Regions from separate parts of the Agarilytica rhodophyticola genome, predicted to be linked through region 2. Evidence: predicted binding sites of a transcription regulator. Region 2 holds the regulator's gene; the other holds the start of a gene.
What was found. The regulator FNR, encoded in region 2, switches genes on or off when oxygen is low (the NO sensors DNR and NnrR bind a similar motif). The targets are predictions, from matches to a motif close to TTGATNNNNATCAA.
Positions count from the first base shown of each region.

Region 1: BVC89_RS01635 (bacteriohemerythrin) is a predicted target of FNR. The motif match lies at 15,350-15,363, and genes of this name have one in related genera.

Region 1 is NZ_CP020038.1:384,418-401,479, reverse strand. It holds gene BVC89_RS01690 (DUF4426 domain-containing protein) at 1-178, shown strand, start outside; gene rdgB (RdgB/HAM1 family non-canonical purine NTP pyrophosphatase) at 193-789, shown strand; gene traF (conjugal transfer protein TraF) at 884-2,233, opposite strand; gene hemW (radical SAM family heme chaperone HemW) at 2,354-3,508, shown strand; gene BVC89_RS01670 (response regulator) at 3,575-5,929, shown strand; gene lpdA (dihydrolipoyl dehydrogenase) at 5,999-7,438, opposite strand; gene BVC89_RS30250 (TVP38/TMEM64 family protein) at 7,431-8,105, opposite strand; gene ppk1 (polyphosphate kinase 1) at 8,556-10,661, shown strand; gene trxA (thioredoxin TrxA) at 10,868-11,194, shown strand; gene rho (transcription termination factor Rho) at 11,540-12,799, shown strand; gene ubiD (4-hydroxy-3-polyprenylbenzoate decarboxylase) at 12,809-14,275, shown strand; gene BVC89_RS01640 (hypothetical protein) at 14,373-14,825, opposite strand; gene BVC89_RS01635 (bacteriohemerythrin) at 15,434-15,892, shown strand; gene xylA (xylose isomerase) at 16,006-17,062, opposite strand, start outside.
Region 2 is NZ_CP020038.1:3,816,800-3,833,861, reverse strand. It holds gene BVC89_RS15960 (G8 domain-containing protein) at 1-731, shown strand, start outside; gene BVC89_RS15955 (GntR family transcriptional regulator) at 1,041-1,745, shown strand; gene prpB (methylisocitrate lyase) at 1,742-2,638, shown strand; gene prpC (bifunctional 2-methylcitrate synthase/citrate synthase) at 2,755-3,879, shown strand; gene BVC89_RS15940 (bifunctional 2-methylcitrate dehydratase/aconitate hydratase) at 3,919-5,403, shown strand; gene BVC89_RS15935 (methyltransferase family protein) at 5,419-5,877, shown strand; gene BVC89_RS15930 (6-phosphofructokinase) at 5,983-7,044, opposite strand; gene BVC89_RS15925 (hypothetical protein) at 7,328-8,155, shown strand; gene fnr (fumarate/nitrate reduction transcriptional regulator Fnr) at 8,394-9,140, shown strand; gene BVC89_RS15915 (globin) at 9,241-9,669, shown strand; gene BVC89_RS15910 (SLC13 family permease) at 9,792-11,183, shown strand; gene BVC89_RS15905 (hypothetical protein) at 11,200-12,069, opposite strand; gene BVC89_RS15900 (lipin/Ned1/Smp2 family protein) at 12,537-13,616, shown strand; gene BVC89_RS15895 (TetR/AcrR family transcriptional regulator) at 13,770-14,354, opposite strand; gene BVC89_RS15890 (hypothetical protein) at 14,636-15,160, shown strand; gene BVC89_RS15885 (nuclear transport factor 2 family protein) at 15,224-15,610, shown strand; gene BVC89_RS15880 (hypothetical protein) at 15,629-17,062, opposite strand, start outside.

The DNA.
Region 1 (17,062 bases), 3.4 Mb from region 2:
ACAGCAGCAAAAGAGTCTTAAATTTATCGAGATCAAAGAAGAGAATTCTATTTACTACCTGGCACCGATACGTATCGCTAATGAAGAGGTGCTACATTTTTCTATTACTCTACGTCCTGATGGCACTGATGAAGATCTTACCTTCAAGTTCTCACAGACTGTATACGCGGATGAGTAAAACAGGAATATCCCATGACTAAAACCGTTATCTTGGCAAGTGGCAACCCTGGGAAATTACGGGAGTTTAATATTCTCTTGCAGCAGGTCGGCTTTAATGTGAAACCCCAGTCTGAGTTCGATGTTAGTAATGCCGAAGAAACTGGGCTTAGTTTTATTGAAAACGCAATTATTAAAGCGAGACACGCGTGCGCCAATACCGGCCATCCCGCAATAGCGGATGATTCAGGCATTGAAGTGGACGCCCTGCAGGGCGCCCCCGGCATTTATTCTGCTCGCTACAGTGGCGAAGGTGCAAATGATCAGACTAACAACCAAAAATTGTTAGATGCCTTAAAAGATGTTCCGGAAAAACAAAGAACTGCACGTTACCAATGCCTACTGGTGTTTATGCAACATGAAAATGACCCCACACCAATTATTGCGCAAGGCAGTTGGGAAGGGCGTATTCTTGAAAAACCTATGGGCGATGGCGGTTTCGGCTACGACCCAATATTCTGGGTACCCACACACAACTGTAGCAGCGCTCAGATGAGCAAAGAGGAAAAAAACCGCATAAGCCACAGAGCTATAGCAATGCAAAGCCTAATGCAGAAGATAAGAGGGTTGTAACAATTAAAACTGTAACCAAGGAAGAGTTAAGCATTGGCGCAAAGCCAATGCGAATTGCTCAAAAGACGTTATCAAAAAAGAATTTGGCAAAAGATTAAAAAGCCCAGCCAAATTGAAGAGCACCCCCGGTTACATCATCACTCGCCGCAATAGAAGCTTCTGTAACAAAGCGCCATATTTGATAACGGATACCAGCTGATAGAATATCTTCTCTTTCGCCAGCAAAGTCTTGACGATAACCAAAGCGTAAGTCGATAGCATCCCATGGACTAAATTCTATACCCAGAGCAGCTTCTTGAGTTTCAGGCTCTTCAGCAATGGGCTCATTTTTGATGGTGTCGATGTCCAAACCGATAGTTACATAATCGTTAACATAGGCCAACCCTAAGCGAGCTCTAGGATTTAACTCTACTTCCAAACCATTTTCGCTATCAAACGTTTTTGGCAAAACATCTCGCACAGAAAACCCTACGCGGTAATTCTCGAACAATTCAGCAGCAATTCCCAAATCAAAATTCATCGTCAAATGGGATTTACGGTTTTCAGAATAGGATGGGATATCGTCAACGAAATTAACATTCTCGCGATAAACTTCAACTTGCAAAATCTTAGGTGTTGCACCGAAAGCAATAGGCTGTCCCCAGACAGAAAACTCTTTTGAAAAAGCAATTCCCCACTCACCAATAGCCAAAGAAGCTACTTGAGCACTCGATGTTAAACTAGGACGTGGATCAACCAAACGCCCACCATTTACCACTCTCGTGCTTTCAAGACTTGCCAAAGTAGCACTGCCATCAGCAAGAGAAGCGGTTGCAGTAATGTATTCATCAATTAGAGCAAGGTCTTCTGGGCTGACATCCGCACGACCAAAAACTAGTCCGCGAACACCAAAATAAAAACTACCACCTTCTCGCTCAGCAGGCTCACTCACTGATAAGCCAACATAAGCTTCTAACTCAATGAGTTGTTGATTTAAAGATTCAATCGCCTGATCAAAATCATTAAGCGAAGTAAGTACTTCACCTGCTGCACTTTGCACGGTGCGCGCATTATCTGCGCTAGTACCTGTCTGACATGCAGGAGAGGTAATGTCAAAAACACAGTTATTAAACACGTTAACGGTGTTAGTGATACTTTCATCTAAGTCATCAGAAACGATGTCAACCGCAGCCTCACCAGAATCGGATACAAGAGCGACAGCACCAGGGAAAATAAAGCGACCATTGGTCGATTCGTCTTCATCCTCATTCTCAAAAGACAACAAAGCGGGGTTGTAAAAGTGTGCATGAGCAGGATTGCCCGCAGCGACCGTTGCTCCACCCATAGCAAGGGAACGTGCATCGAAAGTCCCATAGCTTACCGCGAAGGCCGGCGCTACCTGAGCACAGACTAAAATACCTACAATATTTCTAAGATTACTGACTATGGATTGACAACAGCGCATTATAATTTCCTATATATCCTTGACCACATACACATAAGAGCGCCATTCTATCAGGCCAGAGATCACAATAAAGTTGAATCACATTACATTTTCACATTATGTAAACCACCAAAACAATATATGAAGCATAGCTGCCAACTGCAATTACCACCATTATCCCTTTATGTACATATTCCTTGGTGTGTACGTAAATGTCCTTATTGTGACTTTAATTCACACGTTGCTAAAACAGAAATCCCAACCGACGACTATGTCAAAGCACTTGCTGATGACTTAAACAACGACAAAGAGATGGCTCAGGGCCGCCCAATTACATCTATTTTCTTTGGCGGCGGCACCCCTAGTTTATTACCAAACTCAGCAATTGCCAGCATCATTGATATGGTAGATAACACTATTGGTATTGATATTCAGGCAGAGATAACTCTCGAAGCAAACCCTGGAACCGTGGAATATCATGACTTTTCGGCACTTCGCAACACTGGCGTAAACCGCTTATCACTTGGGGTACAAAGTTTTAACTCCTCACATTTACAGCGCCTTGGGAGAATTCATAGCGCCCAAGAAGCAGAGTCTGCAATTAATCGTGCCGTCGCAGGAGGTTTTAGTAATTTCAATATCGACCTGATGCATGGTTTACCTCAGCAATCAGTGCCACAAGCAATATCGGATCTAAATCGAGCGATAAGCCTACAACCGACACATCTATCCTGGTACCAATTAACTATTGAACAAAACACAGAGTTTTATTCTAAGCCACCTGCTTTGCCACAAGAAGATTTATTACTCGACATTTTTCAGCAAGGTCAGCAAACACTTACCGACGCCGGATATAAGCAATATGAAGTATCCGCTTATGCCAAATCATCAAAGGCTTCCAGGCACAATATGAATTACTGGCAGTTTGGCGACTATATGGCGATAGGAGCGGGCGCTCATGGTAAAGTGTCAATGCCGCAAGAACAGCGAATTTTTCGTTATCGCAAAACCCGGCTACCGAAAGATTACTTGGCAAAAAACAAGCGTTATACAGCACACACTGAGAATATCGCGTCTGAAAACCTGACTTTAGAATTTATGATGAATGCCCTGCGACTGAATGACGGAATAGAGCTTTCAATCTACTCAGAGAGAACAGGCCTCAAAAAGGAGAACATTATGCCAAAACTTAAAAAGTTGACGGCAAAAGGATTGTTATTAGATGATCAACACAGGATTATACCTAGCTCTCTTGGGAGAAATTTTTTAAATACATTGTTAGAGAGCTTTATTTAGCTACAGGACCTATTGATCACTATATTTTATAAAACGCCATTATTCATTAATGGGAGGAATCTAGGTTTGACGAACACTAGTCTTACAAAGACTGTCACTAAAGTTGCCCTTATCATAGGGGTCATTACAATTTGTGTGAGTCTAATCCCCTGGCTAAAGATGACCCATGCTAGAACACAAGCAGACTTAGACAAGCGCATAGCAACGCTGGTGCGGGTAGAGGTTCCGTTAATCATACAGATTTTAGATAACGACATAAATAAACTCGACAAACACTTAGGCAAGTTTGTTAATTCTGAGAATTTGGCTCGCATTAAACTCACTTTGCGGTTTGACGATAAGAAAAAACAATACAACTATTTTACCAATGAAATTAAGAACTTTTTCTGGGGCGTATCAACCACCATTAAACATATAGATGACTATAGTACTGGAACCTTAGAATTAGAAATATATGCACAAGAAAGTTTTTTCTCGGCAGAAACATTTAAACACCTCGCTACATATTTAATATTAGAAACTCTAACAATAGGTTTATCAATATTAGGTTTGCTACTTTTCTTAAGAAAATTTATTTTCCAACGAGTCAGTCAAGTTAACAAACAACTCGATGTGCTTAACAACGTCGATACTATATCTGCAAATAGCTTTCCCGAACCATTATCGCTCTCCTATGACAGAATAACGAGTTTAGATAACGATGAATTAGATAAAATAATTGAGGTTATTGAAAACTTACATCGTGATTATATTCAGTGCCTAGAGCAAAAGCGTGCAATTGAGTTTGTATTACTAGAAGAGAAGCAACAAAAACTAGAGACACGGCGACTAATTGCAGAAGCAAAAGCAGCCAACAAGGCTAAAAGTGAATTTATTGCGACTATGAGCCATGAAATTAGAACGCCATTAAATGGCGTTGTCGGCATGGTTGAGATGTTGCGCGATACACCACTTAACAATAATCAGAAACATTATTTAGATGTTTTATATCGTTCAGGAGATTCACTTTTAGAGATAATCAATGATATTTTGGATTACTCCAAAATTGAATCTGGACGAATGCTGTTAGAAAAAATTCACTTCGATTTAGAAAAGCTTATAGAAGATTGTTGCAAGCTGTTTAGCCCTATAGCAAACAAAAGAAATATCGAACTGGTCAGTAATATTTCACCAGACACACCGACCTTACTTATTGGCGACCCAACACGACTTCGCCAAGTTATTGTAAACCTTGTAGGCAACGCATTTAAATTTACCAAAAAAGGCTTTGTTTCCTTAAATATTAGTGCTCAAGGAAATGCTGATAAGAACAGTGTTAAATTGCTCTTCTCAATTAGCGACAGCGGTATCGGCATATCACTTAAAGAACAAAACAATCTTTTCGAAGCATTCCAGCAAGCAGACAGTTCAACCACACGAAGATTTGGCGGTAGCGGCCTGGGCCTTGCAATATGTAAGCAATTAGCAGAGCTAATGGACGGTGAAATTGGTATTGAAAGTGAGCAGGGAAGTGGTTCAACCTTTTGGTTTACATCCCGCTTTACTATAGATGTTGTCGAGGTAGAAAAAAACCCTATAAGCTGTAGCTTAGCCTTGTCTGGAAAGAAATTACTAGCAATAAATTTATCGGATATTATGCTTCACGGACTACGCCAACACGCGCCTAGTTGGAATTTAGCATTTACAAGTATTGAAGAATTACCAAATAGCCCTGATAGTTTAGTAAAGGGAAATCATGCTCTTTATGATTTTGTGTTAATTGACCATAATCCACAAAATTCAGATGGCTTTGATATCGCAAAACGTATTCAGAGTATTAACGCATACTATTCAATCCCCATAATGTTAATAACAAGCCAACAGGCTTCATCTTTCTCCCAATCACAGCTTTACTCTGTATCGTCAATCATACCCCGGCCTATCGCCATTCAAAATTTAAAGCACACTTTGATATCTCAGGGGTACGGTACGCAGTTGAACCCACTTATGTCTCAGATTTCTGAGAAACCAAATCATTCCGCTCTAAGTGTGCTCGTAGCAGAAGATAATGCAGTTAATCGAATGGTAATTGAAGGACTACTTGGGAAATTTGAAATAAAGCCAGACTTTGCAGAAAACGGCCATGAAGCAGTAAAAATATTTTTATCGAATGAAAAATCCTACGATTTAATTTTGATGGATTGCGAAATGCCTGAGATGGACGGTTTTGATGCAACCATAAAAATTCGCGAAGAAGAAAAGAACCAAGCCATAGCAGCAACACCGATAATAGCGCTTACGGCACATGTGGAAGCTTCACACCGACAAAGGGTTTTCGAATGCGGTATGAATCATTTTTTAAGTAAACCTGTAACCCTTGATAAATTGAATGAAGCATTGGCATCAGTAGGATTAGGAAATAAAGATACAAGCGTTTTTTAACGCTAGTCAGCCTGAGACCAAAAGTAGATTAGTCACTACCTTACAACTAGTGACTAATCTCTTAAGGACTTAACGTCTGCGAAAAGCGTGGTATTTTTCTACCCAATTTAACAAAGTTTGTGGTGCATTAGCTCGTTTCCAATTACCTGCCGCGTATTTATTCGCTTCGCTCCAAGTAGGGTAACTGTGAATGGTTCCCAGAATACTATTGAGTCCTTTTTTATTTTTCATCGCAGCTACAAACTCGGTAATAATTTCACCACTATGGGAGCCCACAATTGTTGCACCTAAGATCCGATCCTTGCCTTTTTGCATCAATACTTTAACCATGCCTTTGTTTTCACCATCAGCTATTGCACGATCTAGTTCATCAAGGTCGTATTTTACAACATCATAATCCACCCCAGCACTTATCAAGTCATTTTCGGCTGCCCCGACGTGAGCCACTTCAGGATCAGTGAAAATTACCCAAGGAATCGTACTGTAGTCTGTCTTAAACTTCTTAAAGCCACCAAATAATGCATTCACACTTGCATACCACGCTTGATGACTTGCCGTATGAGTAAACTGATAAGGACCTGCCACATCACCACACGCTAAAATACCTTCCACACTGGTACGCATATACTCATCGACTTTTACTGTGCCATTAGGGTTGAGCTCAACACCTAGCTCTTGCAAACCAAAACCTTGAGTATTGGGTTTTCGACCCACCGCGATTAATACTTTATCAAACTCTATAGTTTCTTCTTGTCCATCTTTCTCAACAATAGCTTGGCCTTCTGAGAAGCGTTTTAAACCCGCACCTAATTTAAGTTGAATATTTTCTTCAACAAATGCGTTTTGAACATAGCTAGACACATCATTGTCAGCTCTCGGCAACAATTTATCGGCCATATCTACAACGGTGACATTGGCTCCTAAGCGCGAAAATGCTTGCGCCAATTCGCAACCGATAGGCCCACCACCAACCACTAGCAAACGCTTTGGCAGTTCTTTTAGTTGCCATAAATTATCGGAAGTTAAATAATCTATAGTGTCTAAACCAGGAATAGGAGGGACAGCAGGCCCTGCACCAGTAGCAACAATAATATGACGAGTAGTCAGCTCCCGATCACCTACTACAACTTTGTTTGGCGAAAGAATTTTGGCTTCCCCCTGAATACAATTTACACCAAGGCTAGTGTAACGTTCGACAGAATCATGTGGCTCAATTTCTTTGATAACTTCATGCACTCTCGCCATCACTGCGGCGAAATCTACTTGGACATTATCGACATGAACACCATAGCGATTAGCATGTTTCGCTTGGTGGCACGCTTTGGCCGCACGAATCAGTGCTTTACTTGGAACGCACCCAGTATTGAGGCAATCACCACCCATGTGGGCTTTTTCAATAAGGAAGACTTTTGCTTTCACTGCCGCAGCAATATAGGCACTGACCAAACCGCCACTACCAGCACCAATCACAACGAGATTAGCATCGTATTTATTCGAGTTTTTAGGCATCTGATGACTGATTAAATATTTTAGTTTTGTTCATAATTAGCTTAACTACAAATGGGAATGCAATTAGAGCCGCGAAGGATAAAATAATTTCTGGCTGAAATATTTCAAAAAAAGAAATGTTTTCAACCCTACCTAAACTAGCACCGGCATTTACGTATATCATCGTAGCTGGCAACATTCCCAGTTGACTGACGAGATAAAATGTTGGGGCCTTGATTTTAGTTAAGCCAAAAACAAGATTAATAACGAAAAAAGGAATAGGGGGAATAAGTCGCATTGAGAATAAATAAAGCGCTCCATCTTTTTCTACACCTTTATTTACTTTCTCCAGAGCACTTGCAAAACGCTTTTGTACCCACTCCTGTAAAAGAGACCTGGAGATAAGCATCCCAATAGTGGCACCTAGAGAACTGGCAAAAGATACAATAAGTACTCCGTACCAAAGGCCAAACACGGCACCGGCAACAAGAGATAAAGGCCCAGCTCCGGGCAAACTTAAACTAGCCACAATAAAATACAAAAAGGCAAACGCTAAACCAGCTTGCAAAGGTTCTTCGGCTACCCACGCGGTTAAGCTATCGAGCGCCAAGTATTGCTTTAGGTCGAAGCCTATAAATATGGAAACCACAACAGCGATTCCCATAATTAATAATAATCGTTTTTTCATTACTATTCCTGTTATCTATCCACAACATGATAGCTGCTGTGATATGCATACATATACCATTCTATGTTTGATCAGTTCCCTAGGACGTCACTTTTTTATCTCAGAACTTTCACCCCGTGCCATTCACCTTATACTAGTTATAACTGTAGTTACTTTTAGTAATTAGGCCTCATCCTCTGGCTACATTTGTTAATTGCCTTACATAAAAACTTGGGTTGATGAAGTGAGATTCGTCCGGATTTACCTATGAGCAAACACAGCTTGCAATAGCAGTATGAACACTAGCCAATCAAATAGTTTTGCTGAAAAAAACATCAGCAGGCCATAGCTTTCAGTTAAAAGGAAGAGTCCCAATGAAATCTGCAATATTGAAGTAATACCTGTCATAAACTACAAGGTATAATCGATCCTAGAAAGCCTCAACATGTTGAAGAAGCGGAAACCCTGGTAATGACAGAGATAGAAACCCCTAATGAGCAAACCGTAGAACCTGTTAAAGAGCCAATCGCGCTGGACAATCCGGCGTACTATATAAATCGAGAAGTAAGCAACCTAGCATTTAACCAGCGGGTTCTCGCCCAAGCAACAGCTGCAGAGCATCCTCTTCTGGAACGTCTCAAATTTCTTTTAATTTTTAGCTCAAATCTCGACGAGTTTTTCGAGATACGGGTCGCCGGCCTCATGCAAAGTATTAAATATGAGCGCGAGAGCATCGGCCCTGATGGTCAACATCCAAGAGAGGTTTTGCGAGAAATAAGCGAGCAGTGCCATAAAGTAGTAGATTCCCAGTACCAGATTTTGAATGACATTTTGATTCCTGAGCTTGCCCGCGAAAATATCTACTTTCTGAGGCGCAGAGACTGGACCGCTGAACAGTACGAATGGATAGAAGAGTACATCAACTGTAACGTGTTACCGATCATCAGCCCAATCGGCATCGACCCCGCTCATCCTTTTCCTCGCTTAGTAAACAAAAGTCTAAATTTTATTATCGAACTTGAAGGTAATGACGCCTTTGGCCGCGACCTTAACTACGCAGTAGTGCCAGCGCCTCGCTCTTTACCAAGGCTGATTGAGTTACCGCCTGAGTTGGGAGGTGAGGGCCACAATATTGTCTTCTTATCTTCAATGATTCATGCCCATGCAGATCGGCTGTTCCCTGGCATGAAAATTCGCGGTTGCTACCAGTTTCGGATTACACGTAATGCCGACCTGGATGTTGATGTGGAAGGTATCGCGGATCTTGCTCGTGCTTTACGCGGCGAGTTACATTCTCGTCGTTTCGGCACTGCGGTACGCCTCGAAGTGGCCGATAACTGTCCGAAAGAAACGACCGACTTTTTGCTCAAAGAGGTGGGCCTTACTGAGCAAGAACTATATCGGGTAAATGGCCCTGTGAACATCAAACGCTTGTTCAGTCTACTTTCCATGGTGAATAAGCCGGAGCTTCTATACCCCCCGTTTACCCCTAAAATGCCTAAGGGATTAAGCCGCAAAGATAATATTTTTGATGCTGTATCCCGCAAAGATTATTTACTACTTCACCCTTTTGAATCGTTTACTCCTGTTATTCAGCTGTTAAGACAAGCCGCTAACGATCCCAATGTAGTAGCGATTAAGCAAACGCTTTATCGCTCCGGGGGTACCAATTCCTCAATCGTCGATGCGCTTGTTGACGCTGCACGTAATGGCAAGGAAGTTACTGTTGTTGTGGAACTCAGAGCACGCTTTGACGAAGAGGAAAATCTTGAGCTCGCCAGCCGCTTACAGGAAGCAGGTGTAGTTGTAGTCTATGGCGTCGTAGGCTATAAAACACATGCCAAAATGATATTGATCGTGCGCAGGGAGGGAGATAATCTCAAGCGCTATGTACACTTGGGAACAGGTAATTACCATAGTGGTAATGCACGTTTGTATACCGATTACTCATATTTAACTGCCGACGAAGTTATGGGTGAAGACGTGCACAGAGTCTTCCAGCAGCTCACAGGTATGGGTAAAACCGAGCGAATGGATAAGGTTTTGCATGCTCCATTTACGCTTAAAAGACAGTTACTGAAGCTTATTGATGGAGAAATTAAGGCTACGGCTGAAGGCCAACAAGGAAGAATTATTTTAAAATGTAATGGTTTAACTGAACCAAAAGTTATCCAAGCCCTCTATAAAGCTTCTCAAGCAGGTGTTCAAATAGACTTATTGATTCGAGGGATGTGTTGCTTACGCCCCGGAATAGAGGGTGTCTCAGAGAATATACGTGTATTCTCGACAATAGGACGTTTTTTAGAGCACACCCGTGTGTATTATTTTGAGAATGCCCGAGAAAAAATTTATTGCGCCAGTGCCGACTTAATGGAACGTAATCTTACACGTCGTGTAGAGACTGCTTTTCCGATCACTTCGGCAGAGCTAGTGCAACGAGTACATAATGAGCTGCTACTCTATATAGAGGACTCAAGGCAGCGATGGTGTTTGGATAAAAATGGTATTTATACCCAGGTAGAACAGGGTATTTCGGCGCCAACACAGTCTCAGTTACTCGCACAACTTTCAAGTTAGCGGCTACATGAGCTCTGTCGAGTGCTACCATTTATCACAAAATACTCAATAAGCATTGAAACATAAAAATCAGGCCTTATATTCTAGTTAGATATTTGGCCGCTTATGATCAGAGTCTCGACGCAATGCTTATTAAGATATTGTCACAGACTCTGAGTGTCCTTATTATTGGCCACATTGACATTTATTAGGTTCGGAGAAAAATTATGAGTGATGCGATCGTACACGTCAGCGATGCCAGCTTTGATGAAGATGTATTAGGTAGCGAAGGCCCCGTATTAGTGGACTTTTGGGCAGCTTGGTGTGGTCCTTGCAAAATGATCGCACCAGTGCTGAATGAACTGGCTAAGGAATATGAAGGCAAGATTAAGATTTGCAAAATGGATGTGGATGCGCACAAAGAAACACCAGCTAAGTTCAATATTCGCGGTATTCCAACCCTTATGATATTTAAAGGTGGCAACGCTGAAGGAACGAAAGTAGGTGCCTTGTCAAAAGCTCAACTTAAAGATTTCATAGACGCTAGTTTGTAAATTAATGTCCATCAATGGATCATAATTCTGAATCTATATCAAGAATGTGATCCTTGATACTTTGCACTAACATAAATTTGTGGCTATACTACATATATCTAGCGGTCGAGCACTTCCGTTTTACCTTCCTTTATTGTCTTTATATACCCCGACTTAAAACAAATTGGTATTCGGAACGTTTGAAGCGTATACAGTCAACAGCTAAAACAATAAATAGCTTTCCTTTGCGCCTTTTTTAATTTTTCGATCGAACAGTTTTGCATAATAAAATTCAAACCCCCAACAATTAACTTTTACCAAGCGTTCGCGTAAGAACTGCCGACATCCACGGAAACCTCAATTCGTATGAATCTCACCGACCTCAAAACAAAACCCATTGAAGAGCTTATCCAAATCGCAAAAGAAATGGGGATGGAAAACCTGGCGCGTTCTCGCAAACAGGATGTAATTTTTAACATCTTGAAAAAACATGCACGCAGCGGTGAAGACATATACGGCGATGGGGTATTGGAAATATTACAAGACGGTTTTGGTTTCCTGAGGTCTGCCGACTCGTCCTATCTTGCAGGCCCAGACGATATCTATGTATCACCTAGCCAAATCAGGCGATTCAACCTTCGCACTGGTGATAGCATTGCGGGGAAAATAAGACCACCTAAAGAAGGTGAACGTTACTTCGCGATGCTTAAGGTAAGCGAAATTAATTTCGACAAGCCTGAAAGCTCTCGTAACAAAATTCTCTTTGAAAACCTTACACCCCTATTCCCCAATGAGCGCATTGTTCTCGAATCAGGCAATGGCTCCTCAGAAGATCTTACCGGTCGTATCATCGATCTCACATCACCTATCGGTAAAGGCCAGCGTGGTCTTATTGTTGCACCACCGAAGGCAGGTAAGACAATAATGATGCAAAACATTGCACAGGCAATTACACGTAATAATCCAGAGTGCCACTTAATTGTTTTACTTATTGATGAGCGTCCTGAAGAAGTAACAGAAATGCAACGTTCCGTGCGTGGAGAGGTTGTTGCTTCAACATTCGATGAACCACCGTCGCGTCATGTTCAAGTAGCAGAGATGGTTATTGAACGAGCAAAAAGACTATCAGAGCATAAAAAAGATGTAGTTATTTTGCTCGACTCGATTACTCGTCTAGCACGCGCTTACAACACTGTTGTTCCTTCATCAGGCAAGGTATTAACCGGTGGTGTTGATGCCCACGCACTGGAAAGACCCAAAAGATTTTTTGGAGCAGCGCGAAATATTGAAGAAGGTGGAAGCCTTTCAATTATAGCAACTGCACTTATTGATACCGGCTCTAAGATGGACGAAGTTATTTACGAAGAGTTTAAGGGAACTGGTAATATGGAATTACACCTGGATAGAAAGATTGCGGAAAAACGTGTTTATCCAGCAATCAATATTCGACGTTCAGGTACCCGTCGCGAAGATTTGTTAATGAAAGAAGACGAATTACAACGTATTTGGATCTTACGCAAGTTATTACATGATATGGAAGATACTGCGGCGACAGAATTTTTATTAGACAGGCTTAAAGACTTCAAAACCAACATTGAGTTTTTCCTATCAATGAAATCTAAATAGTCATGCTCAATGCAATTTAAAGATCTGAGAGATTTTATTGCTCTTTTGGAAAAAAAAGGGCAATTGAAACGCATAAGTCACGCGGTTAATTGCCATCTTGAAATTACCGAAATATCTGACCGCACTTTAAGAGCAAAAGGGCCAGCACTCCTTTTTGAAAATGTAGTGGGTCACGATATTCCTGTACTTGCTAACCTTTTTGGCACACCAGAGCGTGTGGCTCTGGGAATGGGGCAAGAGAGTACAGAAGCGCTGCGTGAAGTGGGCGAACTGCTCGCTTTTTTAAAAGAACCTGAACCACCAAAAGGACTGAAAGACGCTTGGAACAAAATGCCCATATTCAAGCGCGTCCTTACCATGTCACCAAAAGAAGTTAAGAACGCCCCTTGTCAGGAGGTTATTCTTGAACAAGAGGCGGTAGATCTCAATAGCATTCCTATACAAACATGCTGGCCTGGCGATGCTGGGCCATTAGTCACATGGCCTCTAGTCGTAACTAGAGGCCCCAGTAAAGAAAGGCAAAATCTGGGTATTTACCGCATGCAGGTTATTGCCAAAAATAAACTGATTATGCGCTGGCTAAGTCATCGCGGCGGCGCGCTAGACTTCAAAGAATGGCAACAACATTATCCTGGTGAGAAATTTCCAGTATCAATAGCACTTGGGGCGGATCCCGCGACAATATTAGGTGCTGTTACTCCTGTACCTGATACATTGAGTGAGTATGCATTTGCAGGTTTATTGCGTAACAGTAAAACAGAAGTGACAAAAAGCATAGGGAATTCTTTGCAAGTCCCAGCAACTGCAGAATTTATTCTAGAAGGCACAATTGATCCCTCTGAAATGGCTAACGAAGGCCCATTTGGTGACCATACTGGGTATTACAATGAGGTTGAGTCTTTCCCTGTTTTCACAATAGAAAGAATTACCCATAGGAAAAAGCCTGTTTATCATAGCACTTATACTGGCAGGCCTCCGGATGAACCAGCAATCTTAGGGCTTGCTCTTAATGAAGTATTCGTCCCATTATTGAGAAAACAGTACCCAGAAATTGTAGATTTTTATCTGCCTCCAGAAGGTTGTTCGTATCGTCTGGCAGTAGTAACAATAAAAAAACAATACCCGGGACATGCTAAGCGCGTGATGATGGGCGTGTGGTCTTTTCTACGACAGTTTATGTATACTAAATTTGTTATTGTCACTGACGATGATGTTAATGCCCGGGATTGGGAAGATGTTATTTGGGCTTTAACAACACGAGTAGACCCCACAAGAGATACAACAATGATAGATCATACACCCATTGACTATCTAGACTTCGCATCTCCTGTGTCAGGCTTAGGATCAAAGATGGGAATTGATGCTACTAATAAATGGCCAGGTGAAACAAACCGCGAATGGGGCGAACCAATCCGCATGACGCAAGAAGTAAAAGATAAAGTTGATCAGATCTGGGACAAGCTCAATATTTGCTAAAGCCTGTTAGCATAAACGTTACAGGCTCTAGTGTATGTGTTTTCCAGCCTTAATAGACACCTTCCTTGGTTGTGTAGCAGCTCCATAACTTGAAGTACTATTTAGACACAATTTCAAGTACCACCCTTTGACCAGGTTGAACATTATTTGCATCAAGCTTACCGGATCTATTTGTTTTTTCAGGTTCATATTTGTAAGTTTTTAACGCACCCGTTTCACTCTCAATAAAAGTAACTTTTTTAGCATCTTTGTCTAATTGCTGAATAGTGGCACTGACATATTTTTTCTTTTTCTTCTTAATTGATTTTTTATAGATAACAGAATCACCAACATTTAATTTAGTCATATCGCGATATTTACGCTTGTTGATTCTCACAGATGTAGAGTTTTTAAAATCGAAAACATGCATCTTTCCCGTTGCATTTTCGCGAATAGTGTATTGCATGTTTTCTACATCAAGTTTCGAAATTTGACCTTCAACTCGAGAGACTGCAAAGCTGTGAACAGGTATGAGTAAAAACACAAGTGTTGCGATGAGTAACGCTTTCATAGGAAACCTCTACTGAATAATTAAGTGTGTGTTGAATATACTGGACACATTGCAATCCAAGGGCCAAGTGTTACCCTTTGTTACATCAAACAGATAGGGATTCTCTTTTTTTGGGAAATTATCCCACATTTATGGATATTTAGGTGACAAAAACAATTAAAAGGTTATGTACACAGCTATTTTAAGAAAAATAAAGACTGTTACGTGACGGTAACACAATATTTATAGAGAGAAAATTTCACGTGGAAATCAACTATAAACGTTCACTTTTAGATCAACCCAGTAATTTATGCACAAGAATAAGGCAAATTTACTCTATCTAAAGTGCTCCATTTAGTGATTATTGATAAGCCATAAGTTATTTCTACCCCGTGTCACTAAAAGTAATTTTGTAGAAAGAAGCATAATCAAATGACAATTAGGATTGTGACAAGATCACTTAACGTAAAAATCAATATTCTTCTGTGAGTGGTTTAAAAAAAATTTAGAAATATGCAGAAAAATGCGCCGCTGTTATATGTTTGATGATTTGAATCAATACACATCGTAGTAAAAATAGCCAAACTAATCGGGTATCTTAAATTTTATTATTGAGTAGGGCTGTTCTCATGTCTGAGTATTTAAAGTGGACAAGCGATCTAAATACAAATATCCATATTATTGATCAACAACATAGAAAAATTGCCGATTACATTAATTTACTACAGACTGTGCAGATCACAAAAGATAGAGATCAAACCGGTAAAGTAATCGCAGATTTAATTGAGTATACAATCTCCCATTTTTCTTATGAAGAAGCATTGATGGAAGAAGCTGGGTATCCTTTTCTTGCCCCCCACAAAAAAGTGCATCAATTATTTATCGATAAAATAAATAAATATGTTGCCAGATTCGAGGCCGGTGAAGATATTACAGAAGAATTACTTGCTATGCTTAAAAACTGGCTTATTAACCATATCAAGAATGAAGACGGCGACTACGCGGATTTAGTCTTTTCAGTACAGGATAAATTGCATCACGCTGCACGAGGCGGTTTAATTACTAGAATGATGCGCGTATTGTTTTAAAGGCTGGTTAAATACCAAAAAAAGAGGCGTAAGAGTTTCTTCATTACGCCTCAAAAAGCAGGGATAATAGAGTTAAGATCCTAGTCGCGAATTAAATTATTTTCACAAGAGATTTAAATTTTAAACATCGCGTCATTCATAATATTTTCTACAAATTCTTGCTTACCACTAACAAGTGAAGGCCAGCCCATTTCATTGGCAATATCTCGCAAATCAGTAAGGCTTAGTTTTCCTGCTTCAAACTCGGCACCCGAGCCGCTATTGAAGCTTGCATAACGGGCCTTTTTAATTGCATCAAGCTTACCCTCACGAATTAGTTGATCGGCAATTAATAAACCTCTAGCAAAAGAATCCATACCGCCAATATGTGCGATAAAATAGTCTTCCATATCAGTAGATTCGCGCCGGAGTTTAGCGTCAAAATTTAAGCCGCCTAAACCAAAGCCACCATTTTCCAAAACAATTAACATTGCCTGTGCACAATCATATAAATCTGTTGGAAACTGATCTGTGTCCCAACCATTTTGATAATCGCCACGGTTAGCATCAATGGAACCAAGCATACCTGCGTCAGTACACATACGTAGTTCGTGGGCAAAAGTATGGCCGGCTAATGTTGCGTGATTTGCTTCAATATTAAGTTTAAAATCATCCTGCAAATCAAACGCACGAAGAAAGCCAATAACAGTTTGCGCATCAAAATCATATTGATGCTTAGTGGGCTCCATCGGTTTCGGTTCGATTAGAAAGTTGCCCTTGAATCCAATTGAACGTCCATAATCACGAGCCATAGTAAGAAATAGAGCAAGGTGTTCTAACTCACGTTTTGTATCTGTATTGAATAAACTAATATAGCCTTCACGCCCTCCCCAAAACACATAGTTTTCGCCACCCAGCGCGACTGTTGCCTCAAGCGCAGCTTTTACCTGAGCACCAGCATGTGCAACTACAGAAAAGTCGGGGTTGGTCGATGCACCATTCATAAAGCGGGGATTAGTGAAAACATTTGCCGTGCCCCAAAGCAACTTAATACCGGTTTCTTCTTGGCGTTGTTTAGCAGCAGCGGTCATTATCTGTAGATTTTCTTCAGTCTTTGCAACTGTATCTCCCTCAGGAGACATATCACGATCATGGAAGCAATAAAAAGGCGCGTTAAGTTTACTTACCAAC
Region 2 (17,062 bases):
TTAATGCCAATAATTCGCAGATGTTCCGTACCCCAGGCGTTGCTGTTCGCCATACGCATTTTGTCATGAGGAATACCTCATTTGAGGATGATGGTTCAGCGAACAATTTAAGTTTTGCTGATGACTCAGGAAGATTCCGATCTTATGGCGCAGTAGGTAAGTTTATGCCTTCTGTATTATACGATGCAGATGGAACACTTACCTCCCATGTGGGCGGGCGAATGGGATCAACAGTTATTCCAGATCATCCCTTCTTTTATGACTCGGGCGATTTCAAACCCCAAGGTTGGCGTAATGCTAGAGTATCAAATGATCTTTATGCCGTATTTCGTTTGAGTTCGCCGCAGAACCCAACCTTTCGCATTCGATCACCTGACGGTGATGCTGCTCAAGGCAACACTGGCAATGGACAATTTGCAGGAACTAACACTCTGATGAAGATGGATGCCGGTGAGTATGCTGTAGATCTCCCCAATGGTAACAATGCGGCATCTAATGGTTTTGATGTACTTTATTTCTCCGTTAATCGCCCAAATAATAATGGTTCCACAGTGGTACGATTTGCAAACATGGCGGGCACTTTTAATGTGAAAAATCGCCCCTTTGTTAATAATCTTGCCGCTGTAAGAAATGCAAATCGAACATCATGGACAAGGTCTGGTGGTCATATCTACATCAAGTTTTATAGCGTCGATCGCGAAACAGATAATGTTGAGTTTGTTAGACGATAAATGGGAAGTTAGATCAATATGGACAAATGGGATGTCGCTACGCTATCTAAACAACTAAGTTAATCGTCATGTGAGGGGAATACCGCTGTGTTTCCCTCCATAGCAGTCTCCCTGCTATCACCTTCTATTACTGCCTTCTACCACTTAAATATTCTCGTTTAACTCGTCATTCGCGAAACTCTATACTCACCTTTTTTGTGCTTTAGTAGGCTATTGTTGACAATAATTTGGTTTTTTGGTGCATTATCGATATAATTTCACGCGATGTAACTATATTGTCAACAATTATAAAGATAGTACTTGTTAAGAATGCTTGCTAAAGATAAAGATGATATTAAAAAAGACGCTAAAAACGACGCCAAACAAGACACGACACTAACAACAAAAATTACCTCAACTCTGCGGGAAAACATTATCTGCGGGGATATCGTCCCTGGAGCTAAGTTAAGTGAACCTAAGCTTGCGGTGCGGTTTGATACAAGTCGTGGTCCTATTCGTGAAGCAATTCGGCGGTTAGAGTCGATGGGGCTGGTGCAGCATGTGCCCCATGAAGGCGTCAAAGTTATCACTTTGAGTCTTGAACGAGTTATTGAGATCTACCATGTACGTGAGGCGCTGGAGGGTAAAGCCGCAGCATTGGCTTCGCAGAATATGTCTGATCAAGAAATTAGCGAGTTAAAAACCCTTATGAACATGCATTCTGATCACCAGTCCAATACAGGTGTGTATATGCAGGCTGAGGGGGACTTTGATTTTCACTATAAAATTATACAAGGCAGCAAGAATAATTTTTTAATACGCCAGCTATGTGAAGATCTCTATCACTTAATACGTATGTTCCGTTACCAATCGAGCCAGTTTAGTCATCGTGCCAGTGTGGCAGTGATTGAGCATCAACAACTTCTTTATGCATTAGAACAGCGTGACCAACAACTGGCTGAAATCATGATGCGCCGTCATATCGAGCGTGCACGTGAAGACATTATCCAAAAACTAAGAGAGCTAAAACCATGAAAACTAGCCCTGGTGCAAAATTTCGTGAAGCCTTGAAAAACAATAGTCCTTTACAAGAGGGCCCTTTGCAAATCGTCGGTACTATCAATGCCTACACAGCTATGATGGCCGAGCAAATAGGGCACCAAGCCATTTATATCTCTGGTGCAGCGTGTGCCAATATGTCATACGGTCTGCCGGATCTGGGCATGACCATGTTAAATGATGTTGTCGAAGATGCCAGACGTATCACCGCGGCTACCGAACTGCCTTTGATGGTAGATATTGATACGGGTTGGGGGGGAGCATTTAATATTGCGCGCACCATAAAAGAGATGATCCGTGCTGATGTAGCTGCGGTGCACATAGAAGATCAAGTCGCTCAAAAGCGCTGTGGTCATCGCCCCAATAAAGCCATCGTAAGCCAAGAAGAGATGGTGGATAGAATTAAAGCGGCAGTTGATGCCAGAGATGACGAAAGCTTTTTTATTATGGCCCGCACCGACGCCTACGCGGTTGACGGCCTCAACGCTGCGGTCGATAGAATCAATGCCTGTATCGAGGCTGGAGCCGACGGTGTCTTCGCTGAAGCCATGAGTTCTTTAGATCAATATCAGGTATTTAAAGAAAAAATTCCTGCTCCACTGCTCGCTAATATGACGGAGTTTGGTAAATCACCTTTATTCAGTAAACAAGAATTAGCTAGTGCCGGCGTAGATATGATTTTGTATCCCTTAACAGCCGTAAGAGCTATGAATAAAGCCGCCGAATTAGTGTATAAAACATTATTGACCGAAGGTGACCAAAATAATGTTGTGGATATGATGCAAACTCGCGAAGAGCTATACCAATATCTGAATTATCACGACTATGAACAAAAATTGGATGCACTGTTTGAACAGGGAAAAAGTTAGCACTGGATAAACCTTAACAGCAGCGTATCTTGAACGTGTTATGACATTGCTATGCGCTGTTTTCTAAGAATAACTTCATTATAAATATTTAATAATAAAACCTGTAGGAGAGTGTTATGGTTGCAACGTCGAACAATACTGCGGGCTTACGCGGTCAAGTGGCAGGGAAAACAGCGCTGTGCACGGTTGGCGTCAGCGGTTCAGGCTTAACTTACCGAGGCTATGATATTAAAGACCTCGCCGAAAAATGTGAGTTTGAAGAAATTGCATATTTATTATTTAACGGTCAGCTGCCGACGCAGCAAGAGTTAGATGAATACAAAAGTATGCTGCGGTCCCAGCGGGAATTGCCCACAGCACTGAAAGAAGTGTTAGAGCGTTTGCCCGCCAGCAGTCACCCGATGGATGTGATGCGCACAGGTGTATCAGTGTTGGGTAACCTTGAAACCGAAATGTCATTTGCCGAACAAAAAGATAAAGCCAATCGCTTACTCGCTGTCTTACCGGCCATTTGCTGCTATTGGTACCGTTTTAGCCACGATGGCATCAAGATTAATACCCAAACAGATGCGGATTCTATCGGCGGACATTTTCTGGCTATGCTCGGTGACGGTAATGTCAGTGAGTTGCATGAACAGGTGATGCATGCGTCACTGATTCTCTATGCTGAGCACGAATTTAATGCCTCGACGTTTACCGCCAGAGTCTGCGCCTCTACTTTATCGGATATGCACAGCTGTATCGCTGGCGCTATTGGTTCTCTGCGTGGCCCACTGCATGGCGGTGCCAATGAAGCGGCGATGGAGATGATTGAGAATTGGACCGATGCTGATCAAGCAGAAAAAGAAATTATGGGCATGCTTGAACGCAAAGAAAAAATTATGGGTTTTGGTCATGCAGTTTATCGTACCAGTGATCCGCGCAATGAAATTATTAAGCAGTGGTCGAAAAAACTTGCCGAACAACAAGGCGATAGTACCCTCTATGATGTGTCTTTACGTTGTGAAGAAGTGATGTGGCGTGAAAAGAAGCTGTTTTGCAATGCTGATTTTTTTCATGCGTCTGCTTATCACTTTATGGGAATTCCAACCAAACTCTTCACCCCAATATTTGTTATGTCTCGACTAACAGGCTGGGCAGCTCACGTGTTTGAGCAAAGAGAAAATAACCGCATTATTCGTCCGTCTGCTGAATACATCGGTGAACAACCCCGTACTGTTGTCGCTATCGAAAATCGTTAAAGCTTTGAATTCCGTTAAAACCTTGAATTTGGAAAAAATATGTCTGCCAATGTCGATATGAACCAGCGCCCTGATTACGATCAAGTTATTCAGGATATTGCTGACTATGTTTTAGATACTAAAGTGGCTTCTGATGAAGCCTACACTACTGCACGCAACTGTTTGATGGATACACTGGGCTGTGGTCTGTTAGCTTTGCGTTTCCCGGAGTGCACTAAGCACCTCGGGCCAATGGTGGAGGGCACAGTTGTGCCTAACGGTGCCCGTGTGCCAGGTACACAGTTTCGCCTCGATCCTGTAAAAGCCGCCTGGGATATTGGTTGCATTGTGCGCTGGCTCGATTTTAACGATACCTGGTTAGCCGCTGAATGGGGCCATCCATCGGATAACTTAGGAGGCATACTCGCCGTTGCTGACTATTTATCGCAAGTAAATGTCAGCCAGGGTAAAGCACCTCTACTAATGCGTGATGTTTTACAAGCGATGATCAAAGCCCATGAAATCCAAGGGGTTATGGCATTAGAAAATAGCTTTAACCGTGTTGGTCTTTGCCATGTTCTGCTGGTTCGTTTGGCCACTACAGCCGTGGTTACCAAAATGTTGGGCGGTGATCGTGAGCAGATTATGGCAGCTGTTTCTCACTCCTGGGTTGATGGTTCGTCTTTGCGTACGTATCGTCACGCGCCTAATGCCGGCTCACGCAAGTCCTGGGCTGCCGGTGATGCGACTTCTCGAGGTGTGCGCTTAGCAGATATTGCCATGCGCGGCGAAATGGGAATTCCCGGCGTCTTAACTGCGCCACAGTGGGGCTTCTATGATGTGTCTTTTAGCCAAACCAACAAAGACCTTAAGTTAAAAGAAGAGGGGGATCGTGAGTTTAAATTCCAGAGAGAATACGGCGACTATGTGATGGAAAACATCCTCTTCAAGATTTCCTTCCCAGCCGAATTCCACTCGCAAACGGCGTGTGAAGCTGCTGTTGTTTTGCACGAGCAGGTAAAAGACCGCATTGACGATATTGAAAAAATAGTCATCCATACACATGAGTCTGCGATCCGTATTATTTCTAAAGACGGCCCGCTTGCGAACCCCGCCGACCGCGATCACTGCTTACAATATATGACAGCAGTGCCACTTATTTTCGGCAGTTTAGTAGCAGAACACTACGAAGATGAATTTCATGAAGCGCATCCTCAAATCGATGTTCTACGTGAGAAAATGGAAATTCTAGAAGAGCCTCGTTATAGTGAGGAATATCATGATCCTGAAAAACGTTCTATTGCCAATGCCTTACAAGTGTTTTTCAATGATGGCAGTACTACTGAGAAAGTAGAAATCGAATATCCTCTTGGTCACAAACGTCGTCGCGAAGAGGGCATCCCGGTGCTAGAAGCGAAGTTTAAAGCTAATTTGGCTACACGTTTCCCCGGTGCTCGCTGTGATCAGATCTTTAACCTATGTAAGGACCAAGAAGCTTTAGAAAATACGCCTGTACAGAAGTTTATGGATCTATTTGTGATCTAGAGGCGACTTTACATTATGGATGCCAAAGCCAAAATACCACCGCCAGTGCTGCTGATTTTGTACGCCGGACTTGCCTGGTGGATAGCCCATTTGATTCCTCAATGGCGAGTTACGGTGCCGTTTTCCTCGCTTTTGACAGCAACACTGCTGGTGATGGCGGTATTTTTGGCGACCCATTCCCTTTGGCGTTTTCGCAAAAACAAAACGACTTTTAGCCCACTGCATTTGCAAGATAGTAAAGTGTTGGTGACCACAGGTTGTTATAGTTTTAGCCGTAACCCGATGTATTTGGCAATGTTATTGGTTTTGGCTGCTTTCGTATGTCTATTAAGCCATATGTTGGCTATATTTGTTTTGCCCGGTTTTGTAATAACTATGAACCAATTACAAATAAAACCCGAAGAGCAGGTGCTCGGCCGTATTTTTGGGGAAAATTATAGTGAATACAAAAAGCGTGTAAGACGTTGGCTCTAGTAAATTGACCTATGTCCGTTGGCTGTTCATAAACCTTATGTCCACAAACAGCCACCGGATATAAACCACCAAGACATCATTGGTGAGCAAAATTGGTGAGCAAATTTATTGTTGTTTGATACCAAAGCTAATGCCCATATTGACGGCAGTCATGTAGGAAATGTCTTCTTCGGTTACCACGCGTGTTTTATTGGCGACTTTGCTTAAAGGCACTTGTCCTAGGGTGTTATTGCGTATGATGGCGACCTTACCAAATTCACCATTGGCCACCATTTTTGCCGCATAACAGCCCACTTCCGTAGCAAATATGCGATCAAAAGAAGTCGGCGTGCCACCTCTTTGGATATGCCCTAAATTTGTCGCACGTACCTCGGCATCAATATGTTTTTCAAGTTGTCTTTTTAAATCCTCGCCAATTCCACCAAAACGTATGGGGTCGGGACTGTCTGCGATAGTTTCCCTGACGACAGTGCTGCCTCCTTGCGGACGGGCACCTTCAGCAACTACGACCAATGCGTAACCTTTATCACCACTACGTGCTTGGCAAATGCGGGCAACTTCTTCGATATTATAGGGGTGTTCTGGGATAAGAATACTGTCCGCGCCACCCGCTAAACCTGAATGTAAGGCGATCCATCCAGCATTGCGTCCCATTGTCTCCAGTATCATTATCCGCTTGTGAGATTGTCCAGTGGTACGTAAACGATCAATGGCTTCTGTGACAATACTGGTGGCGGTGTCAAAACCAAAAGTTCTATCCGTGCACATAAGGTCATTGTCTATGGTCTTAGGGACGCCGACAATATTCATATCCATCTGTGCAAGCTCTGAGGCGATAGATAAGGAACCATCACCGCCTATCACCACCAGTGCATCTAAACCAAGGGTGTCATAATAGTCCTTTACATGACTGGAAACATCGCGCCCTTCATGGTTGAAAGGGTCAGCCCGATTATGAGTGCCTAAAATGGTACCGCCAAGATTCAAAATACCGCTGCAATCTGAATAGCTAATAGTGGTAGTGCGTTTTTCTATAAGACCCAAAAAACCATCTTTAACCCCTATAATTTCGGCTTTTTGCTTAAGGATTAAACTTTTCGCTACAGCTCTAATAGCGGCGTTTAAGCCTGGGCAATCACCCCCTCCAGTCAAAATACCTACTCGCATTATAAATACCTATCAATCAGTTGGTGTGTACAAATAAGTTAATTTATAGGATGTATCTGTGTGAAACTTTTAGATGAAACGTGGTGCGACCCGTTAACGTGTCTTACATTTTAGTAATCTGATTATTGCTGCAAGATTATTTTTAGTTGTTGACGTATATCAACTTGGGCTTGTTAAGACCAGCGGCCTGTATTGCCAGAGTCTCTCTTGCTGAGTGCGGGAATCTCTCTATCACTTGATTAAAGTCAATAAAAAAAATATGGACATTGTTAGCATAGATACCATGAGCGTATCTAAACCTCCCAATATAAGCGTGTTATACCCGAAAGCGAAAAGCTTGCGGGAATCTGTGTTGATCAATTCTAGTAATGGTATTGTTCTCAAGCATAAACAGTCGGTGAGCTTGGGACTAAATTCAACGCAGGTTTTTAGGCTAAAGCAGCACCAGGCTAACACCTTCGATTGTCTAAGTTGCGAGTTGGCTTTGTGGCGAACACTATTGGGACAGCGATCATTAGAGTCTTTAGAATTAGTAAGACCCTGTCTTTCTCTGGAGCCTTATGAGATCACTAGTTTGGTCTATAATATTGCATCTAATTTTAAGGTGTCTCCAGCCATCACAAGAAAACATCGTGTTGTTTGTTCCCCAAATGAAGTAAACGGTGAAAACTTTGCTTTACTTAAAGGTCTCGGTTTTAATCAATGCCAATTAATAATTGAAACTGAGGACGATTTTAATGCAGATGTTGTCGCTGAATTCTTCGCCTGTGCAAAACGTTACCCATTTACTACAACGGGTATTCAGATTACTCGTTTAAGTGATGATATTGCGAGTCTTGTTTCAAAAGTTAAGCTACTTATAAAAAAGCACGAGCCAAACTATGTTTTTATTGGTAATTCATCTTTGGGACTTAAAACGGACACATTAATTACTCAAAATGCGTCCATTTTAGATAATAGTGATATCAAAAGTAATAATATAATTTGCTTAGGCCCTGAGGCAGTCAGTATAATTAATAATAGAAAAATTGAGAATCTCTCTTCAGTTTGTCATTATGCTGATGCGTTGTCCTGCGGCAAACTACCATTTTCTACTGTGGATGATATATGACACAGTATTCAAAGTGATTGGTATGGTGGTTGGCTTAGATTGTATCGTTAGTGTTTAGTATTACAAGGTCTTGTTATTATTGTTGTCATGGTCGCCATAGATAACTGTTATATACATACTTGTTATAGTGCCTGTTATAATAGCAACAAGACAGATAAAAGCTTTATACTTAACATATTCATATCCAGTTACTTCGCACGTAGCATTATTGTATTGTAGAAATCGAGGCCCGCAGTAAATGAAAAATAGTGCAGATAAAAATATTATTTGTCAGCAATCATCGCATCATGTTAACTGTACAGAGTGTCGTCTTGGCAGTATTTGTTTGCCTATCAGTTTAGAACTTGATGATGTGCAGAAACTCGATAATATAATCCAGCGAAGTCGCCCTATCCAAAAGACCGAACATGTTTATCGTGCTGGTGAGCAGTTTAAGTCTGTGTACGCGCTAAGGTCAGGAGCCATTAAAGCATTTACCCTTACTGAAGATGGTCTCGAACAAATTACGGGGTTTTATTTGCCCGGTGAAATATTTGGCATGGATGGTTTAACTTCTGACGCTTATTCTAATTCCGCCGTCGCATTATCCACATCATCTGTGTGTGAAATACCTTTTTCTCACTTCGAGGAGTTAAGTACACAAATGCCAAGTTTGCAGCGCAGGTTTTTTCAGTTAATGAGTAAAGAAATTACTAATGACCAGCAGCTGATTAGTGTGTTAAATAAAAATAATGCTGTTGAACGAATAGCCGCTTTTTTACTTAGTATTGCTGCTCGCAACGAAAAACAAGGGCTTTCAGCACGAGAATTTCACCTGCCAATGTCGCGATCAGATATTGGTAATTTCTTAGGTTTAACTATTGAAACTGTCAGCCGTGTTTTCACACGCCTACATAAAAGCAACATTATCAAGACAGATAAAAAGTATATTGAAATATTGGATTTAGATGCACTAAAAGGCGTTTCAATATCTACTTGTCAGTAGCATTATCCTATAGGCTCACACTCCCAAATAGTCTAGGCAAAAATCGTATCTGCCTTTGACTGTTATATATCTCATTGTCAATCTGAAACGAGGTTTTTGTGTGTCCTATATACAAGATTTTTACGATAGCTATGAGCGAATATTTGGCAAGCAAACTAGAATTAACGATTCTGGTTTGATTTTTTTTGACCAATTCTATAAGCGCTTTGCCAATGCAGATGATGATATAAAAAAAGCTTTTGAAAATACCGACATGGAGCGCCAGAAGCGTATGTTGAAAAAGTCACTTTTGTATTGCGTGAGTTTCACTCTAAGCGATAAAAGTCTTGAACATATGAAGGGCATTGGTGAAATACATGATAAGAATCACCTTAATATTAACCCTAAAGTTTATGACACCTGGCTTGAGTGCATGATTGCAACAGTGAAAGAGTTTGATCCTGAATTTAACAGTAGAATTGATTTAGGATGGCGTTTAGCTTTCTCACAAGGTATTACAATGATGAAATACATGCATAGTGCATGTTAAGGCTGCTAACAGGCTCAAAGTCGCTGTCACCTTGGTGTAATGGCAACGCTAGTATTATCAATGTCCGTTTGTTGAGGTCATGTTTAAATAAGTACTAGCAACTATCTATTAATGAGATTTTAATGCGCCTGTTATCAATTCAATTTAAGAGTTTAGCAGCGGTTATATTTATCGCAGCTATAATAATTTTGTGTGAAACTCTAACATTTACCGATCTTGTACTAACCAAACCACAAAAGATTACCGCTTGTATATTACTCATTGCTGCATGCTTATGGATAACAGAAGTTATTCCACTATTTGTAGTAAGTTTTGTCATTCTTGCTCTTGAAATTGTTTGGTTATTGCCAGAAGTTTTGCTGCTAGATAGTAGTCTTACTTCTCAGGTATTTTTTTCCCCCTTCTTCTCAAACATTATTTTGCTGTTCCTGGGGGGCTTTGTGCTGTCTTCACTTATGCAGAAATTCGGTTTGGATCATAAATTCGCCTACCTTATTTTGCACCGTACTCAAGGTAATGCGAAAACCACATTATTAGGTATTATTATCGCTTGTACCTTTCTTTCAATGTGGATGAGTAATACCGCTACTACGGCGATGATGTTGGCAATTATCTATCCTTTACTTAATAACATTCCTAAAGGCCACAATTTTAGACTGGGCTTAGTTCTCAGTGTGCCTTTCGCTTGTAATATTGGCGGTATTGGTACGCCCATAGGAACACCGCCTAATGCCATCGCGTTATCTTATCTCGCCGAAAAGGGTGTGGCTTTAAACTTTTTACAGTGGATTGCGATAACCTTCCCGTTACTTATATTGTTCATTTTTATACTTTGGCGAGTGCTGTTATTTTTATATCCACCAAAGGATCTAGTGTTAGAAGTTAACAAGCCTGAACAACAGAAAAACACCGCTCAGCACTGGGCGGTGATTGCCATTTTTTTGATCACTGTTTGCGGTTGGTTTTTTGGAAGTCTTATCAACTTAAGTACAGGAACGGTGGCGCTTTTTCCCATTATTGCCAGCTTTTGGATGGGCTTACTCGATACCTCTGATTTTAGAAAGTTACCTTGGGATATTTTATATATTATTGCAGGTGGGTTGGCGCTCGGAGTTGCCATGAAACTAAGTGGTTTGGATCGAGTATTAATCACTCTATTACCACTGGACTTGGCGCCGGCTTGGCTGTACTTCGTGATCGCGCTATTTGTTGGCCTGATGTCTACTTTTATGAGTAATACCGCTACGGCAGGCTTAGTGATACCGCTTATTACCTCATTACAGGTGGAGCAACATTATATGTTGACTATTGTATTGGTGGTGACGCTAATGTGTTCAATGGCCATGGCCTTACCCGTCACGACGCCTCCCAATGCTATTGCCTTTAGCTCGAATATTATTCGTTCTAAAGACATGATTAGAGCCGGTGGCCTTATGAGTCTTATTGGTTTGATAGTGATCGCCACATTGGGTACCTGGTACTGGCGAAGTATTGTGTTATTGGTTGCGCCCTAAACAGACTATCTAAACTTTATAAGTTGTTTTCCGATAGAACCTTTCTAACATTCATGTGCATGGGCATAGAGGTATTCAGATGGTGCCAGGCATTGTGGATTAGCTTTTTATCCAAGTCTGCACGAGAATTGATGCCGCCAAACCAATCTATATTGCCGATAAATTGATAAAGCCTATCAAAGCCTTCAGGTAATTCAACGACAGTACCTAAAGTAATAATATTGATATCTTTGGCTCGATCTAAGCATTCTTTATTGCCTTGCTCAAAGAGAGCTTTAAGTGCTAGAGCAATACTTAAACATCCTTTCGAGTGACCGCCAAGAGATTTGATGCTGTGGTCAGGGTCGAGTAGGAGCTTAAAGAGTGTTTGAGTGTCAGGACTTTGCGCAACGAGTTTTTTAGTTTTTTCTTTATTTTTTGGGTTTTTCTTTTTTTTGTTTTGTTTATCCGAGGCAAGTACTCTATTTTCTTTACCTAGGGCGAACCAGCCGCCTAAGGCCTCTGTTAATAAATCACTAATGCCGTAGCCCGCGACTATAGCGCCTACTGGTTGCCCATAGTGATCGGCGAAATTTCTAGCCAAAGCAGCTGCGCCTACATCTGAACTTCCTACACCGGCAATGGTATAGTGGTGCACGTTATTGTCTTGATTTTCTGAAAATTCTTTATGGTCATCATACTTCACGATACCCATCGCTTTGGCGTTGCTAGGATGTACCACTAAAATTGCGCCTTCTTGTGTGTGTTTTTGTGCTAAATAGTCAAATTCTTTTGCAGTTAACGCTTCCGTATCATAAAAGCTACAGTCAGTTAATGTATTTAAACTGTTGATAAAACTTGTAACACTTGTCCTGAAAATATTGGGCATAAAATCTCTGGCTTTCATAAGTGACCTTTTTTTCATTGATACGAGATAGATATTTATGGGAAAGTTGTATCTGTTGTTGAAACTAATATCGGGGCTAATACAAGGACTAATACAAGGACTAATACAAGGACTAATACCGAAACTAATATTTGAACTTGGAGATATATTATTCGCCCATAATGGCTGAAAAGATCGGAGGAAATAACGGTTTAGTCGCGCTATTCAATGGCTGCAACAAAAGTGTTAGTAATAAATATGTTAATTTTTTTCACAGATTATTAGGTTCGTGAAAATCTTATTGTGCGTTATTGACTTTTTTAATTAACTTTTTAGTTGAAAATAGCGTTTATATAAAAATAATAAAAAGCGATAAATGGTTTTTACTATTAATGAAATAACGGTGCCAACTTATCATCTATGTCATATTTCTGTCTTATATTGTGTGCATCATGCCGGCTCTAAACACAAATCTCAGGAAAATTCCTATGCTATTAATAAAAAAATCAATGAGAGTTTTGAGTTATGTGGCTATCGTTTCATTATCATTAACTTCCGGTTATAGCTCGGCAAACGCTAACTCTGTGAATCCACCTAATCCAGATTTAGATCCGATGCCAAGTGTTCCTGCTGAGACGATAGCGGGTTGTCCTGATTATCGTGGCGCTTTAAATTTGCCTGCGTTAGAAGGTCCACAGCAACGTTCCTTCAGGCGATTGAGCAGTCGCTATTGGGCAGGGAAATATTCACCGTACCATATGGTTCACGATGAAATCGCTAATCCTCAAGAATCGATTGAGATTGTTGGTAAATTCGATTACAACCGTATTTTTCATAAAGACTTAGAGCAAGAATATATACATGCCTACTTGTATGGTACTGGCATGAATGATTGGAGCTATTTGGGACGTTATAAAACAGACCGGGATGGCAAGGTTTATGTCAATGTGCCAGGTAAGCCTGAAGGTGAGTACATTGTGCGTATGATTGTGGAAGGTGACCTTAGCTCAGCAGATGGTTTTGTATCTGTTGTTCCACGCGGACAAGATACCATACTGTTTGATATTGATGGTACCTTGACTTTAAATGACTTTGAAGGCATAGGAGATTATTTTGGTGTGTCTACGGCGCAGCGCTGGCCCTATGTAAAAGAAACAGTGCAAACTTATATCGATAAAGGCTATCGTGTGATTTTCGTGACAGGTCGGCCTTATTGGGTTGCTCGCGACACCAGAGAGTGGTTTACGGATGTGATTGATTTACCTCAATGGCATTTACGCACGAATGAAAATTCTGAAAATATTTTGGATCTTGATACTTTAGGTTATAAGCGTGAATACATTCGCTCAATCATAGATAAAGGATTAAATATTGTAAGAGCATATGGCAACGCCGATACGGATATTACAGCATATGAAGATGCAGGTATTGATAAAAATGAAACCTGGATCATTGGTGAAAATGCTGGGCGTAGGGGAACACAAGAAATTAACGGCGATTATAGCGGCCACTTTTTTGATGTTGTCGAGCCAAGTGCACAAGCTCGTTGCCGCCGTGTCTCACTATAGCGATTAAAAAATATCGTGTGTAAACTTGCGAGTTTTAGGGACGATAGGAGCGATTTAATTAGTATCAACAGGCCCTAAAACATTTTTGTAAAACTCAACAATTTTTAACACAGGGACATTATTAATAATTATTGTTGAGTTTCATTTTTATCGCTATAGCTTAAGTAAACTGATAGCTTGCTCTTTTACTGCCCGTAGACCATATTCATCAAATGTGCCCCTGGCGAGCACTCTCAAGCCAACAGTGGAGGCTAAAAGTGCCTTAGCCACTTGATGTTGATCCACTGTGTCAGGAATAGTCCCGGTTTTTTGTCCCAAGGCTATTTGTTCTAAGAAAAAAGTTTCCGACTCGGCTAAGCTTTTTTTAACGATACTCTGAATATCTTCATCATGATTGGGCATATCCAGCGCTGTATTAACAAACAGACAGCCCTTATGCTCCTTATCACATAAACTTTGGTCGATGATTTCATCGAAAAACATAGTGATGGCGGTTACCGGATTCTGTAACGCCGACAATTCATCCATCATCGCTTTACGCTGCTCTGTATCGTACTTTAGCAGGCCACGAACAAATAATTTTTTCTTACTGCCAAAAGCATTGTAAAAGCTTCCCTTATTAATCCCGATGGCCTCAAGTAGATCGGATAGGGAGGTTGCTTCGTAGCCTTTTGCCCAGAAAACATTAAGGCCTAAGCCTACCGCTTCTTCAACATCGAAAGACTTTTCCCAGGGCATGGTCATCTCCTAAAATTTTCATATCTAGCTGTAACAGTTGTGATAATAGCAGGGATTACACCGGTTGGTCAAAACCTTGTCCTATTACGCTAACTATAAGCATATTCCATTCAGGCAGATCCAGTTGGTTAAATAGATTGATATGATAGAAGGGCCAGTTTTGGTATCTCGTCTGCTACTATGATTAAAGCAAGTGGCCCTAATGAGGGGCGCTCGATTTGGTCAGTACCTAGTGCGGTACTGCTTCACTGTCTGTTTATATATAAACAAGGAAAATAGAGATGGCTATTACCCAACTTCATCAACTCAATCAAGCATTGTTTGACAGTCGAGGTGTGTGTTACTGGGCGTGTGAGTATCTAAGTACTCGTGATACTGGAGCGTGGTATAACTGGAATTCAAAAGATTATGCCGCATTGCGAACTGCCGCGACTCAGTTTCGTCAGTACACCCCATGCTTTAACTGGGCGCGTAACAAAAGAGATAACCCCCAAGTGACTATCGCAAATTACAACGCCAATGCCAATCCCTTACCAAATCGGCGCTTTTTCCGAGTGGCAATGTATTTTGGCGCATCCCCTATGCCTTCTTCGGGGCAAAACCATGAAATTATGTGTGTTACTGGCACCGGTACATCCGTTCTGTTGTTTGACCCTAATTCTGGTTTTTTTGAGATTGACGCTACAGGAACTACCGCCAATACCAACAAGGAAGCGCTCGAGCATTATGTGAAGCAAGATTACGGCAACGATTGTCGTGAAACTGCTCGCGAGTTTGTTTACCGAAATGTAGGTGCGACACAGTGAGCTGATACAAAAGTCTGGTTAATGGTAGAATTTATTTTTTACTAAAATTAAGGCTTAGTGAAGGTGAGTAAAGATTTAGAGCAAAATAAAGCATGCGTGCAAAATTTCTATGATCTAATGTTCAATCAGTGCAAACCTCGCGAAGCCATTGAAAAATATGCCGGTAGCGAGTACATCCAACACAATCCCCATGTGGCAGATGGAAAAGAAGCATTTATCGAATACTTTCAACGTATGGCTGCTGAGTATCCAGGCAAGAGAGTGGTGTTTAAACGTGTCATCGCCGAGGGTAATATGGTAGTGCTTCACTGCCATCAAACCTGGCCTGGGGATAAAGACTATGCGGGTATTGATATTTTTAGACTTGATGAACAAGGTAAGATAGTTGAGCATTGGGATGTGTTACAAGTTGTTCCAAGCGAATCAAAGAATAACAATACGTTATTTTAAGCAAGCCCGTTTTTGTACCTATTTCATTGCTTCGAAACGATCTACCAAAGCCTTAACTCTTCCTTTTCCTGAGCTCTGGTCTTGAGGCATGTGGGCTTTTGTATTCTCAGTATTATTTTTTAATGGAGGTTGATTGTTGCTTGGTGCAGAGGAGGGGGCTGCTATAGGTGTGTGCTGCTCTTTATTTTGCGATGTGTTTGTCGATATATTTTCGATGAGTTCTTCGCTAGGAGTACCAGGACTTGCCATTGTTGAGGCTAAGGAGCTTTTAGTGGTATTTAAGCGCTTGAGAAGCTGCTCAAATATTTTAATTTTATCCTGATGCTTAGCTTTGTCTTCATTACTCATTGACTTTAATGTGCTGTTTAAGTTTAGCAATTCTTGCATGGCATTTTCTTCAGCTGCCATAACCTCTTCAATTTGTTTAAGTGTGACCTCGTGTTCACCTTGCTGCTCTTGTTTCCCTATAGAGAGCTGCCTTGCTAATTGCTCGAATTTACTTACCGCAGTTTGCCATTGTGCGATTTGTTTCTGGATCGGATTACTGTCAATTTCTTTAGTACTACTTGCGAGTATTTCTAAATTCTCACTCCGCTTTAATAAATGGCTTCTAATTGATTTGGCAATATTAGTTAACTTGTGTGAGCTAGAGGAAGGATCATGGGATGGAGGTATAGCGATAGATTTAGGCAGATCAAGGCGCGGAGGTGAGTCGCGACGTGATTTACGTTTGCCTCGCATTGCCCGCAGTACTTTTTCTCGCAACGAATCTGCTGAGTCCAAATGAGCACTGATAATAGCATCTTGATTATCTTGCGCTCCTAAGTAGTCACTCATATTAAATGCCCGCTTCGTTTTTTTATTGGCTGGAGCGCCATCGAATATATAGACTATACGATCATCTTCTTCTGGTGTTTTCTCAATCGAGCTTACCGTTGGCACAAAATTGTTATTTTCGTGTTTTTCGATGGCTGAGTAGGCTGCCATTGCCATCAGTCCACCCAGGGAGTGGCCAGTATAAATATCGGGTTTGATGTCATTTTTATTCATTAATTGACATAGTTTTTCTAAAGGATTCATTTTTATGCCTTTCATGCCGCAAAAGATTTGGCCGTTCTGCATGAAATCTCTTGGGTTCATATATTTTGTACCTGCAGCGGCAAACACTATCTTGCCTTTACCTATTTCCTCTGTTTGGTTGATATAAATGCGACAGCCCGATTTTTCTAATAACCGCATCATGCGTTCCACATCTTTAGCGTTTAGTTGAGGGAACACATCAGCCATACTTGAGCTATCTAAGGGCATAGGGATGCCTTCCATGGCTTCGCTAGGGGGCTTAGTTACCGCTCGACTGTAGTCGGCGCATTTTATTAATTTAAGGGTTTCGCTCACCGATAAGCCGTGTTTTTCTATGATTTCATGATTGACGCTTAGTACCGGAGTACTAGT